Regions from separate parts of the Spirillospora sp. NPDC047418 genome, predicted to be linked through region 3. Evidence: riboswitches for the same ligand, from Rfam matches in the RefSeq annotation. Region 3 holds a riboswitch; each other region holds the start of a gene.
What was found. A riboswitch is a leader RNA that binds a small molecule or an ion and turns the genes downstream of it on or off. The one in region 3 is predicted to bind thiamine pyrophosphate.

Region 1 (4,421 bases), on a different contig from region 3:
ACGTGCTGGTTTCAGGTCTAGCGAATATTCCTACAGGCGATTCTTTAGCTCTTCTACGAGGTGGCGAGGCCCTCGAACGGCGACGACGCCTGCGCGTAGCGGCGCTTCGGAATGCGTCCGGCCAGCCTGGCGAGGCGCCCGGCCTCGACCGCGTGCCGCATCGCCGCCGCCATCCGCTCCGGGTGCCGCGCGCGGGTGACGGCGGTCGCCAGCAGCACGGCGTCGCAGCCGAGCTCCATGGCGAGCGCCGCGTCGGACGCGGTGCCGAGCCCGGCGTCCAGGATCACCGGCACGCCCGCCCGCTCCACGATCAGCTCGATGTTGTGCGGGTTGCGGATGCCGAGACCCGACCCGATCGGGGAGCCGAGCGGCATCACCGCGGCGCACCCGATCTGCTCCAGGCGGTGCGCCAGCACCGGGTCGTCATTGGTGTACGGCAGCACGACGAAGCCGTCGTCGACGAGCTGCTCGGCGGCCTCGACCAGCTCGATCGGGTCGGGCAGCAGCGTGTGCTCGTCCGCGATCACCTCCAGCTTGACCCAGTTCACGCCGAGCGCCTCGCGGGCCAGCTTGGCGGTGAGGACGGCCTCCCCGGCGGTGAAGCAGCCCGCCGTGTTCGGCAGCACCCGGATGCCGCACTCCTTCAGCACGTCCAGCACCGAGCCGCGCGCGGACGGGTCCACCCGCCGCATCGCGACCGTGGTCAGCGCCGTCCCGGACGCCGTCAGCGCCTCCCGCAGCACGTGCATGCTGGGCGCGCCGCCCGTCCCCATGATCAGCCGGGAGCCCAGCTCCTCCCCGGCGATGACCAGCGGATCCGACATGTCAGCCTCCTTGCACGGCGGTGAGCACTTCGATGCGGTCGTCCTCGCGCAGCACCGTCGTCTCCCACGCGGAACGGCGGACGACCTCGTCGTTCAGCGCGGCCGCCACGCCGGTCCCGGCGGCGCTCACCGACGCGACGACCGCGGCGACGCTCGTGCCCTCCGGCAGCTCGCGCGGCTCGCCGTTGACGATCACCTTCATGCTCGCACCTCGGAGAAACGGGCCGGGGAGAACGGCCCGGCGACCTCGGGGACGGGGGCGTCCAGCAGCATCGCGGACAGGATGTCGGCGCTCACCGGGGTCAGCAGGACGCCGTTGCGGAAGTGCCCGGTGCCGACGAACAGGCCGGGCGGCCCGGCCGGGCCCATGACCGGCGCGTTGTCCGGGGAGCCGGGCCGCAGCCCGGCGGCGACCTCGGCGAACTCCAGCTCGGTGATGCCGGGCAGCAGCTCGCGGGCGTCCCGCAGCAGCTCCCACAGCCCGCCGGCGGTGACCCGCCGGTCGAAGCCCAGCTCCTCCTGGGTGGCGCCGAGGACGATCTCGCCGTCCGCGCGCGGCACCAGGTAGACCGACGAGCCGCGGACCAGGCCGCGCGTGGTCCGGGTGAGGAAGGGCGTCCGGGTGCGGAGCCGCATCACCTGGCCCTTCACCGGGCGGACGGGCGGGACGGCTCCCGGCGGCAGCCCCTCCAGATCGCCCGACCAGGGCCCGGCGGCGATGAGCACCCGGTCGGCGCGGATCTCCGTCCCGTCGTCCAGGGCGACTCCGGCCGCCGCGCCGCCCTCGGTCAGCAGACGCACGGCCCGCCGCCGGACCAGCCGCACGCCGAGCCGCTCGGCCGCCGCGAGCAGTGCCGCGGTGAGCCGGCGCGGGTCGATCGAGCCGTCGCGCGGGGCGAGCAGCCCGCCGCGCACGCCCGGCGCGAGCATCGGCTCCGCCCGGCGGCTCTCCCGGCCGGTCAGCGCCTGGACGGGGATGCCGAGGCTCTCCTGGAAGCGGCGCAGGTCGTCGAGGTAGGTCAGGTCGTCGGAGTCGAACGCGACCTGGAGCAGCCCGTCGGTGCGGTACCCGGTCCCGAGGCCGGTCAGCTCCTCCAGTTCGGCGACGAACGCGCCGTACCGGTCGCGGGAGGCGAGGCCGAGCCGCAGCAGCGGCTCCTCGCCGTAGGTCAGCTCGCTGACCGGGGTGAGCATGCCCGCCGCCACCGACGAGGCGCCGCTCGCGGGGGACGGGTCGATCACCGTGACCGCGGCGCCCCCCGCCGCGGTGCGCCAGGCGGTCGCGAGGCCGATGACGCCCGCTCCCACGATCGCGATCTGCATGCGCGCTCCCTTCGCCGGCATGATCCGGATCAGGTCCGGCGGTCGGCGGCCCGGTCAGCCGCCCTCTCAGCCCGGTCGCACCGGACTCCCGCGCTCTGTAACGTTTTTACCCGGTTCCCACCCTACGACCTCGGCGGAGCCGTCCATCATCTGGACAGGTGTCCACCCGAAAATCGCGGCGCATTAGGCTGGCCTTCATGGAGAGCGTGATCGTCGTGGGTGGCGGGCTGGCCGGCGTGCGCGCCGTGGAGGCCCTGCGGGGCAAGGGGTACGGGGGCGCGCTGACGCTCGTGTCGGCGGAGCGGCACCGGCCCTACGACCGGCCGCCGCTGTCGAAGGCCGTCCTCGCGGGCGAGTCCGACGACACGACCGTCGACGCGGACTGGGACGCGCTGCGCTGCGACCTGCTGCTCGGCGAGCGCGCCACCGGCCTGGACCTGCACGCGCCGGGACGCGGCGGCGTGCTCGCGTCCACGGCGGGCGGCCTGCCGTTCGACGGGCTGGTCATCGCGACCGGCGCGGCCCCGGTCACGCTGCCGGGGGACGGCCGCCAGCACGTCCTGCGGACCGTCGACGACTCCCGCGACCTGCGGTCCCGGCTCACCGAGGGCGCCCGGATCGTGATCGTCGGGGCCGGCTGGATCGGCGCGGAGGTCGCGACCACCGCCGCGAAGAAGGGCTGCCGGGTCACCGTCGTGGAGGCGGCCGACACCCCGATCGCCCACGCGATCGGGCCGGAGGTGGGCGCGCTGACCGCCCCCTGGTACGCCGAGGCGGGCGTCGAGCTGCGCACCGGCGTGAAGGTCGCGGCGGTCGAGGAGGGCGGCCTGGCCCTCGCCGGCGGCGGCCGGATCGAGGCCGACGAGGTCGTGGTCGGCATCGGCGTCCGCCCGGAGGTGTCCTGGCTGGACGGCTCCGGCCTGCTGGTGCAGCGCGGCGTGGTCACCGACGGCTCGTTCCGCGCCTACCAGGGCGAGGAGGAGCCCGGCGCCCTCCGCCCGGACATCGTTGCGGTCGGCGACTGCGCCGCCTGGTGGTCGGCGCGCTACGGGCGGCGGCTCCTCGTCGAGCACTGGGACACCGCCCTCAACGCGCCCGAGACCGCCGCCGCGGCGCTCCTCGGGCAGGACGCCGCCTACGACGCCGCCCCGTACTTCTGGTCCGAGCAGTTCGGGCGCATGGTCCAGTACGCGGGCAGCCACGCCGCCGCCGAGCGGCTCGTCCACCGCGGCGACCCGTCCGGCCGCAAGTGGTCGGTGGTGTGGCTCACCGGCGACCGGCTCGACGCGATCCTCGCCGTCGACCGGCCCCGCGACCTGGTGCAGGCGAGGCGGGTGATCGCCGCCGGGACGCCGGTGGACCCCGTGGCGATCGCCGACCCGGACGTCCCCGTCCGGCAGGCCGTTCGCTGATGGCGATCGCCGCGGCGGCGGATCGGCTGTCCAGGGGGTTTGAGCGTTCCGGAGGCGTGGTAGCAAGGGGGCGTGACGCAGATGCACGCAACCGTTGACAGCGCACTCGACCCCCGGACCGACGCCCTCGCCGGCGAGTGGCTCACCCTCCGCGAGACCGCCGACCGACTCGGGATCAAGTCCAACCGGATCAAGCAGTTCATCCACGAGCACCGCATCCTCGCGGTGCGCCGGGGCGGTGAGCCGATGGTGCCCGCGGCCTTCATCAAGGACGGCCAGGTCATCAAGGGGCTGCCCGGCACACTGACCCTCCTGTCGGACGCGGGGTTCGACGACGTGGAGACCATCCGCTGGCTGTTCACCGCCGACGACACCCTGCCGGGGACGCCGGTGGACGCGCTCACCGAGAACCGGGGGACCGAGGTCCGCCGCCGAGCCCAGGCCCTCGCCTTCTAGAACCGACCGGTATCAACGGAAGACAACGCACGTGACACGATCGCGGGGCCGTGCGGCGGGACGCCCCCGCCGCGCGGCCCCGCGATCCCGTACGACCGACCGCCGCTGAAAGGACGTTCCTCCGCCGTGTCCAGGCATCTCCCCTCCGAACGCGCCGTCGCGCTGCGCGCCCGCCTCAGCCGGGCCCGCCTCTACCTCTGCACCGACGCGCGGGAGCGGCGGCGGGACCTGCCGGACTTCCTGGACGCCGTCCTCGCGAACGGCGTCGACATCGTCCAGCTCCGGCAGAAGGGCCTGGAGGCCCGCGACGAGATGACCTACCTGGAGATCTTCCGGGCGGCCTGCGAGCGGCACGGGGCGCTGCTCGCGGTCAACGACCGGGCCGACGTGGCGCAGGCCGTCCGCG
Region 2 (4,421 bases), on a different contig from region 3:
TGTGCGCGGCCGGGTTCCACTGCCGGACGACCAGGTCGGGATCGAGGACGGCGATGCCGTCGGCGCTGGAGTCGATCACCGCGCGCTCGTGCGCCCGCTGCCGGACGACCTCCGCGTACGCGACGGCGTTCCCGACCGCGACGCCGGCGTGCCCGGCGAGCAGTTCCAGCAGCTCCAGCTCGGTGTGCCCGGCCTTGCTGCCGGAGAACAGCGCGTAGAGCGCCCCGTACGGCCGGTTCTGCAGATAGGACAGCCCGAGTGCGATCGTGTGCAGACCGGGCAGTTCGGACCAGATCAGGTCGCCGAGCCGCTGCTCACCGGTCGCGAGCTTGACGGTCTTGCCCGACCGCAGCAGCTCCCCGACGAGGCTCGGCCGCAGCTCGGCCGACCGCCCGCGCATGTGCTCCGGCAGGCCGGACATGCTGACCAGCCGCAGCCGCTCCCCCTCGATCCGGACGAACCCGCCCGCGTCGGCGCCGGTCAGCTCGATCAGCGCGGTGGTGATCCGGTCGAGGACGACGCCGAGGTCGAGTTCGGCGTTCAGGTCGGCGACGATGTCGTTCAGCCGCCGGACGAGCCGGGCCCGCTCGGTCATGTGGTGCTGGACGATGTCGTCCTCCTCGACCGGGTGGTACACGCCCACCCAGCCGAGCAGCGTCCCGTTCGGGTCCTTCAGCAGGCTCGTGTCGATGCGCACGTCGATGAGGCGGCCGTCCCGGTGGAAGCGGCGGGTCGCGATCGAGATCTGCCCGTTGTCGCCCTCGCCGGCGGGCCGGGTGAGCAACCGCTCCTGAACGGCGTTGTGCTCGGCCTTCAGCTCGTCCGGGACGATCGGCGGGACGCGCCCGATCATCTCCGCGGCGCTCCAGCCGAACATGCGCTCGGCGGCCGGGTTCCACACGGTCACCCGATGCCGCTGGTCAACGGCCACGATGGCGTCGGCGGCGCTCTCGATGACGGCCCGCGCGATCGGATCGTGGACGTGCTGGTACACGCCTGTCATCGTGCCACCGGACTCCGGCACGCCGCCGGGTAACTTGCATCGAAAATTGCCACGTGAACCTTACCTTTTGGTAAGGCTACCGCCTGGTAATCCTGCCGATGAGCAGCGCGGCGACCGCTGCGACCAGGAACGACAGCAGCGAGGCGCTCATCCAGCTCTGCGGGGCGAAGTGCAGCGCGTCCTGGACGTCCCGCCAGAAGCCCGCCCAGCGCTCGACCGTGCCGGGGTTGATCAACTGGTAGACGACGAACCCGACCGCCCAGGCCGCGATCATCCCCCAGCGCGACGGCGCCCGCCGGGACACGTCCCACCCGTCCAGGTCCGCCTTGCCCCCCGTGGCCGGGCGGCGCCGCCGTCCGAGGAAGAAATCGGCCGCCAGAACGCCCAGCATCGGCACGAACACCGAGCCGATCAGGGTCAGGAAGCCCGCGTAGTCGTCGATGTCGAGGGCCAGCGCGAGGACGGTGATGCCCGCGCCGAGCAGCACGCTCAGCACCCGGCGGTCGGCGCGCGGGAAGAGGTTCTGGATCGACACGGCGGTGGAGTAGGTGTCGGCGAACGACTGGTCCGCCTCCCGCAGCACGAAGATCGCGAAGAACACCACGCCGAGCGAGGCGCCGAGGAACGGGTCGAACACCCGACTGGTGTCGCCCGCGACCAGCGCGAGCGCCAGCAGGCCGAGCACGTAGGCGATGATCTGCGTGACCGAGTAGCCGACGGACGCCGCACCGAACGCCGCCCGCTCCGTCCGGGAATGCCGGGTGTAGTCGGCGGCGACCGGAACCCAGGAGATCGACACCGCCAGTGCCGCGTCCGCGCCGATCCAGAAGCCGCCCCACGACCCCTCCGTGAGGTCGGGCAGCGGCTGCCGGACGAGCTCCACGTAGAAGTAGACGAGCGCGATCGCCACCGCCACCGTCACATACCGGCGCAGAAGCCGCACGGACCCGAGCGGCCACACCGTCAGCACGGTGGTGATCACTCCGGCGGCGACGACGTACCCCCAGCGGGGCACCCCGTCCCACAGCTCGCGGGCCGCGTCCGCGATGACGATCAGCTCGAACGTCCCCCAGCCGACGAGCTGCGCGATGTTCAGGATCGTCGGCGCGTACGACAGCCGCGCGCCGAACAGGCCGCGCAGCAGCACCATCGCGGGCTGGCCGGTGCGGGCCCCCGGGACCGCGGCGAGGCCCAGCATCAGCCCGCCGATGATCGTCCCGACGGCCATCGCGACGATGCCCGCCATGATGGAGATGGTCGGTTTGCCGTCACTGTCCGGCGCCAGGACCGTGTAGGCACCGGAGAAGGCCAGCAGGCTGACACCGAGGTTGGCCCAGAACGCGCTCTGGTCCCAGAACCCGAGGACCTTGGGGGCGGGTTCGTCGAGGGTGAAGGGGACCTCGTTGCTCGGCCGCTCGCCCCGAGGGCGCTTCTCGACATCGGACGTCACGGGACACGCTCCCTACGCCGGCATTACCCGGACAGGTTCATGCGGTCGGCGACGCCCTGGAGGCCGCCCTCTCAGCCCGGCTCTTGGCCCGAGCTCCCGCGGTTATCGGTCGGTCCCGATCGTACAACCGCGCGTCATCCACCAAAAGGGACGATCACGCCACATATGGCGGGACGCCGCCGGTGCCCTCCATCGGACGCCCGGCCTCCGCCCAGCTCTTCATCCCGCCGCCGACGTTCTTCGCCAGCCAGCCCGCCTGGTTCAGCGCCACCGTCACCTGCGCGGACCGCTGCCCGGACCGGCAGATCACGAAGACCTCCCGGTCGCGCGGGATCTCCCCGGCGCGGTCGCCGAGCTGCCGCATGGGGATGTGGACCGCCTCGGGCGCGTGGCCCGCGTCCCATTCGTCCTGCTCACGGACGTCCAGCAGATAGCCGCCCTGCGGAACGTCGGCCGCACCGACGGCCGGCACGTCTTCCCCGAAATTCATCACGCCTCCCATGGAACCGCGCAAACCCACCCCGCGTCGAATCACGTATGCGGTATCGGACGCTCCTGTTCGCCGCACCCGGGCTGGCCATGCTCCTGACCCTGGCCGCCTGCGGCGACGAACAGGCCAACGGAAACCCCGCCGAAGCGCCGTCCGGCACGACGTCCGTTCAGCCCTCCGGCACACCCGCCGACTCACTGACCATCACCGTCAGGGCCTCCGCGGAGGCACCCGCCAAGACCTGGACGCTGACCTGCGATCCACCTGGCGGTACCCACCCGAAGGCCGCCGACGCATGCGCGGCCCTGACCAAGGCCACCGACCCCTTCAAACCCGTCCCGAAGGACCAGATGTGCACCAAGATCTACGGCGGCCCTGAGGTCGCCACGGTCAAGGGCACCTGGCAGACCAAGGACATCGACACCAAGTTCACCCGCCAGGACGGCTGCCAGCTCCACCGCTGGACCGAGGTGGCCCCCGTCTTCGGCACCGTCCCCAAGGTCCGCTGACCAAGCCCTCCCCGTTCGGGCTCGGTCACCCGAGGTCAGGCCCCGGCACCCGCCGGGGCCTGACGCTCCCGCTCAGCCGACCCGGGCGGACCAGCCCCGTCTCGTAGGTCAGGACGACGAGCTGCGCGCGGTCGCGGACCCCGAGTTTGGCCAGGATGCGGCTCACATGGGTCTTGACGGTGGCCGGCGACACCACCAGCCGTCCGGCGATCTCCTCGTTGGACAGCCCCTCGGCCACCAGCGCCAGGATCTGGTGCTCGCGGGCGGTGAGCGTACCCAGTTCCGCGGCCGCCGGCGGAGGGGCGATCCGGGACGCGAACTCGCTGAACAGCCGCCGCGTCACCCTGGGCGCCAGCAGCGCGTCCCCGCGGGCGAGGGCCCGCACGCCCATGATCAGCTCCATCGGTTCGGTGTCCTTCACCAGGAAACCGCTGGCACCCGCCTCGATCGCCCCGTAGACGTAGTCGTCGAACTCGTAGGACGTCAGGATCATCACCCGGACGTCCTCCAGCCGCGGATCGCCGGTGATGCGGCGGGTGGCCTCGATCCCGTCGAGGACCGGCATCTGGACGTCCATGAGGATCACGTCGGGACGGAACTCCACGGCCTGGCGCACGGCCTTCTCGCCGTCCCCGCACTCGGCGACGACCTCCATGTCGTCCGCATCCTCAAGGAGCGCCCGGAAGCCCGCCCGCACCAGGACCTGGTCGTCCGCCAGCGCCACGCGGATCACGCCGTCTTCTCTTCCACGCAGCGGGCCGGCCTCGTCACGCCCCGACCGTAACGACGCAGGGCGGCCGCGTAACCCTCTCTACGCAGTATCCGAGAAGTACTGCCGCCGTAGTAGCCGCCGGCGCCACCGCCTACTCGGCGGTGCTCACAGCCAGCCGCCGAGGCCGCGGCGCCGGCGAACATCTGCGACAGGAACTCGCCGTAGCCCGTCGCCCGTGCCCGAGGGCAAGACGCGCA
Region 3 (4,421 bases):
GCGAATGGCGCCGGAAGGGCGATGCGCCGCGCGGCCCGCGCCGCGTCCTGCCCGTCCCGGAGACGGACTGACCTACCGGGCGCCGGGCGCCATCCCGGCGGCGGCGAGCGACAGCAGCCGCTCGGCGGCCGCCGGCTCCCGCTCGGTGCCCGCCGCGATCGCGCCGGCGAGCCACAGGACGTCGGCGAACGCCGTGCCCGCGGGTGCGTCCCCGGCCTGCTGCGCGCGGGCGAACAGCGCCTCGCCGGCCTCGCACATCGCCCGGCGGGGGCAGCCGGGCTCGGCCCGCTCCTCCCGCAGCGACACCACCGCCGAGGCCGCCAGCCCGCGGAACACCGTCACCCGCGACACGAACGCCCGCAGCCACGTCATCAGGGCCTCGCCGGGCGCCGGCGAGGCCTGCAGTTCGCGGGCGGCGGCGGCCAGGTCCGCGTACACGTCGGCGAGCAGGGCCTCCAGGAGGTGCTGGCGGGTCGGGAAGTGGCGGTAGAGCGTGCCGATGCCGACGCCGGCGGTGCGGGCGACGCCCTCCAGGGACGCGTCGGCCCCGTCGCGCTGGAACGTCTCGCGGGCCGCGGCGAGCAGCCGCGCCCGGTTGCGGCGCACGTCGGCCCGCACCGCACGGGCGGGGGCCTGCGGCGTGTCGTCGCTGGTCACGTGAGTCGTCGGTCCTTTCCCGGCGGGTACGGGCCTGCGGCGATTCGGGGGGGTCCGCGGCTTTGGAACGGTCCCTCGATACTAGCCGCGCCGCCGCGCCCGGCCCGCGCCGGGATGGCCGGGCCCGCCGCGTCCGGTGCCGCGTCCGGTGCCGCGTCCGGTGTGCGGCGGGCCCGCGCCGACCTGCGCCTACGTCAGGAATCCCCGGGGGAGAGCGGGAGATGGAGCCGCCCGCCGGCGGCGGTGAACTCCGCGGCCTTCTCCCGCATCCCGGCGGCGAGGGCGGCCTCGCCGTCCAGGCCGCGCTCGGCCGCGTACCGCCGGACGTCCCGGGTGATCTTCATGGAGCAGAAGTGCGGGCCGCACATCGAGCAGAAGTGCGCGGTCTTCGCCGGCGCCGCCGGCAGCGTCGCGTCGTGGAACGCGCGGGCGGTGTCCGGGTCGAGGGACAGGTTGAACTGGTCCTCCCACCGGAAGTCGAACCGGGCGTCCGACAGCGCGTCGTCCCACGCCTGCGCCCCCGGGTGGCCCTTGGCGAGGTCGGCGGCGTGCGCGGCGATCTTGTAGGCGATGACGCCGGCCTTGACGTCCTCGCGGTCCGGCAGCCCGAGGTGCTCCTTCGGCGTCACGTAGCAGAGCATCGCCGTGCCGTGCCAGCCGATCATCGCGGCGCCGATCGCCGAGGTGATGTGGTCGTAGCCGGGCGCGATGTCGGTGGTCAGCGGGCCGAGCGTGTAGAACGGCGCCCCGCCGCACCACTCCTGCTGCCGGTCGACGTTCTCCTTGATCTTGTGCATCGGGACGTGGCCGGGCCCCTCGTTCATCACCTGGTTGCCGTACCCGGCGGCGATCGCCGTCAGCTCGCCCTGCGTGCGCAACTCGGCGAACTGCGCCTCGTCGTTGGCGTCCGCGATGGAGCCGGGGCGCAGGCCGTCCCCGAGCGACCAGGTGACGTCGTAGGCGGCGAAGATCTCGCACAGCTCCCGGAAGCGGGTGTACAGGAAGTTCTCCTCGTGGTGCGCCAGGCACCACGCCGCCATGATCGAACCGCCCCGCGACACGATCCCGGTCCTGCGGCGTGCCGTCAGCGGCACGTACCGCAGCAGCACCCCCGCGTGGACGGTCATGTAGTCGACGCCCTGCTCGGCCTGCTCGACCACCGTGTCCCGGAAGACCTCCCAGGTCAGCTCCGCCGGGTCGCCGCCCACCCTCTCCACCGCCTGGTACAGCGGGACGGTCCCGACCGGCACCGGCGAGTTCCGCAGGATCCACTCCCGCGTCGTGTGGATGTCCTTCCCGGTCGACAGGTCCATGACGGTGTCGGCGCCCCAGCGGGTCGCCCACGTCATCTTCTCGACCTCGTCCTCGATCGAGGACGCCACCGCCGAGTTCCCGATGTTGGCGTTCACCTTCACCAGGAAGTTGCGGCCGATGACCATCGGCTCGATCTCGGGATGGTTGACGTTCGCGGGCAGCACCGCGCGCCCGGCCGCCAGCTCGTCCCGGACGAACTCCGGTGCCACCCCCTCCCGCAGCGCGGCGAACTCCATCTCCGGTGTGATCTCGCCCCGCCGCGCGTACGCGCGCTGCGTCACCGCGCCGCCGGTCGCGCGGCGCGGCCGCCGCGGCAGCAGGTCCTCCGGAACGGGCGTGCGCCGCCCGTCGTCCGCGGGGCGCACGGGCCGCCCGGCGTACGGGGCGGTGTCGCCGCGCTCGGCGATCCACGCCTCCCGCAGCGCGGGCAGTCCCCGGCGGACGTCGGTCTCCACGGCCGGATCGGTGCACGGCCCCGACGTGTCGTACAGCACGACGGCGTCGCCGCTGGTCAGCGGCACCTCCCGCATGGGGACCCGGATGTCGGGGCGCGAACCCCGCAGGTAGGTCTTGCGGGCGGCTGGAACCACGTGTTGTGTCATGACGACTCGATCTCTCCCTACGCCGGCATTACCCGGTCAGGTTCATGCGGTCAGCGGCCGTCCCAGCCGCTATCTCAGCCCGGTTCGCCGGGCCCCCGCGATCTGTCGTGCCCGACGCTAACCCGCCGCACCCCCGTTGCCGCAACCGCCGCCCCTGGGGTAGGACGCGCCCGCGCGCCGCCCTCCGCGCCCGGCCGCCCCGCCGCCCTCCGCGCCCGGCCGCCCCGCCGCCCGGCCGTCCGGCCGCCCGGCCGTCCGGCTGTCCGGCTGTCCGGCTGTCCGCCCGGGATCGCCGGGCGGGACCGCCGCGCGGGATCGCCGGGCGGGACCGCCGCGCGGGATCGCCGGGCGGGGGCGGTGTCCGAGAGCGGTGTGCGGGGGCGGTGTGCGGTGGTCGCGGGGATCCGGGAGGATGGGCGGGTGGTGACGCTGCCTCGGATCGGTGCGACGGCAAGGGACGCCCTGCCCGCGATGGCGCTGGCGGGCATCGCGGCGGCCGCGGCGGTGGCGTGGCCCGGAGTCCGGGAACTGGACGCGGCCGGGGCGCTGCTGCTGGCCGCGGCGCACGTGCCGCTCGCGGTGATCCGGCGGTGGCCGGCGCCGGCGCTGGTGGCGCTGGTGGTCCTGGTGCTCCCGTACCACCTCGCGCAGTACCAGCACCACGCGCTCGTGCCCGCCGAGGTGATCGCGCTGTTCGCCTACGCCGTCCTCGGGCGGCGGGTGCGGATCGTCCTCGGCGTCGCCGCGTTCCTGCTGGCCGTGTGCGTGCTCGGGATGGCGATGCGGGCGGGCGGCAGCTCCGTCCGGGAGCAGGTCGCGGTCATCGAGGCCGTGGTGTCGGTCGTGATCGCCGTCCAGGTGTGGCGGGTGCACCGCGCGCGCCTCGCGACGATCACCGAGCGGGCCGAGCGGGCCGAGCGCACGCGGGAGGAGGAGGCGCGGCGGCGGGTCGCCGAGGAGCGGCTGCGGATCGCCCGCGACCTGCACGACCTCCTCGCGCACAGCATCACGCTGATCGGCGTGCAGGCCGGCGCGGCGGCCCACCTGGTGCGCGGGGACCGGCCGCTCGACCGGGCGGAGCTGGCCGAGGCGCTCGCGTCGATCGCGGGCACCTGCCGGGACGCCCGGACCGAGCTGCGCGGCACGCTGCAGGTCCTGCGCGGCACCGACGTGGCGGCGTCCGGGACGCTGCCCGGCCCGGACGGCATCGGCGACCTCGTGCGGGCGGCGCGCGGCGGCGGGCTCGACGTGCGGCTGGCGGACGGCGGCCTCGGGACGCTGCCGCCGGAGATCGGCGTCGCCGCGTACCGGATCGTCCAGGAGGCCTTGACCAACGTTGTCAAGCATTCCGCGGCGAGGCGCGCCACGGTGCGCCTCACGCGCGACGGCGGCGGGCTCGTCGTGCGCGTCGCCGACGACGGGAACGGGCCGTCCGGCGGCACTCCCGAGGGGTTCGGGATCCTCGGGATGATCGAGCGGGCGCGCAGCGTCGGGGGGACCCTCGACGCCGGTCCGGGGGAGGGCGGCGGATTCGTGGTGACGGCCGTCCTGCCGCTCGCGGACGCCGTCAGCCCGCGATGACCGGGACCGCCCCCGGACGGGCCCCGCCGCGCCCGACTCACCGGTCCGACGCCGTCGAGGGCTTTCCAACCCTTACCGGTAGGGTCAGGATCAAGGGGACCAGGGGAGGCGAACGCGTCGGTGACCACTCTGCAGCAGGCCCCGCAGGACCGGATCTTCACGGTGCCCAACATGCTGAGCATGGCCCGGCTCGTGGGCGTCCCGCTGTTCCTGTGGCTCATTCTCGCCGAGGCCGACTGGTGGGCGCTCGGCGTGCTGGTGTTCGCC

Region 1: it holds a riboswitch for thiamine pyrophosphate, as region 3 does, so the genes downstream of both, thiO (glycine oxidase ThiO) here and thiC (phosphomethylpyrimidine synthase ThiC) in region 3, are expected to answer to the same signal.
Region 2: it holds a riboswitch for thiamine pyrophosphate, as region 3 does, so the genes downstream of both, ABZ806_RS36015 (purine-cytosine permease family protein) here and thiC (phosphomethylpyrimidine synthase ThiC) in region 3, are expected to answer to the same signal.

The regions. Positions count from the first base shown of each region.
Region 1 covers NZ_JBEYTW010000013.1:43,070-47,490, reverse strand. The annotation lists gene ABZ806_RS10875 (thiazole synthase) at 54-824, opposite strand; gene thiS (sulfur carrier protein ThiS) at 826-1,026, opposite strand; gene thiO (glycine oxidase ThiO) at 1,023-2,147, opposite strand; TPP riboswitch at 2,137-2,249, opposite strand; gene ABZ806_RS10860 (NAD(P)/FAD-dependent oxidoreductase) at 2,345-3,559, shown strand; gene ABZ806_RS10855 (Rv2175c family DNA-binding protein) at 3,641-4,015, shown strand; gene thiE (thiamine phosphate synthase) at 4,142-4,421, shown strand, end outside.
Region 2 covers NZ_JBEYTW010000089.1:24,649-29,069, reverse strand. The annotation lists gene ABZ806_RS36020 (PAS domain S-box protein) at 1-994, opposite strand, end outside; gene ABZ806_RS36015 (purine-cytosine permease family protein) at 1,080-2,453, opposite strand; TPP riboswitch at 2,446-2,563, opposite strand; gene ABZ806_RS36010 (rhodanese-like domain-containing protein) at 2,608-2,943, opposite strand; gene ABZ806_RS36005 (SSI family serine proteinase inhibitor) at 2,991-3,452, shown strand; gene ABZ806_RS36000 (response regulator) at 3,478-4,185, opposite strand.
Region 3 covers NZ_JBEYTW010000028.1:27,676-32,096, forward strand. The annotation lists gene ABZ806_RS19335 (metallophosphoesterase family protein) at 1-71, shown strand, start outside; gene ABZ806_RS19340 (TetR/AcrR family transcriptional regulator) at 73-657, opposite strand; gene thiC (phosphomethylpyrimidine synthase ThiC) at 852-2,573, opposite strand; TPP riboswitch at 2,569-2,682, opposite strand; gene ABZ806_RS19350 (sensor histidine kinase) at 2,994-4,154, shown strand; gene clsA (cardiolipin synthase ClsA) at 4,275-4,421, shown strand, end outside.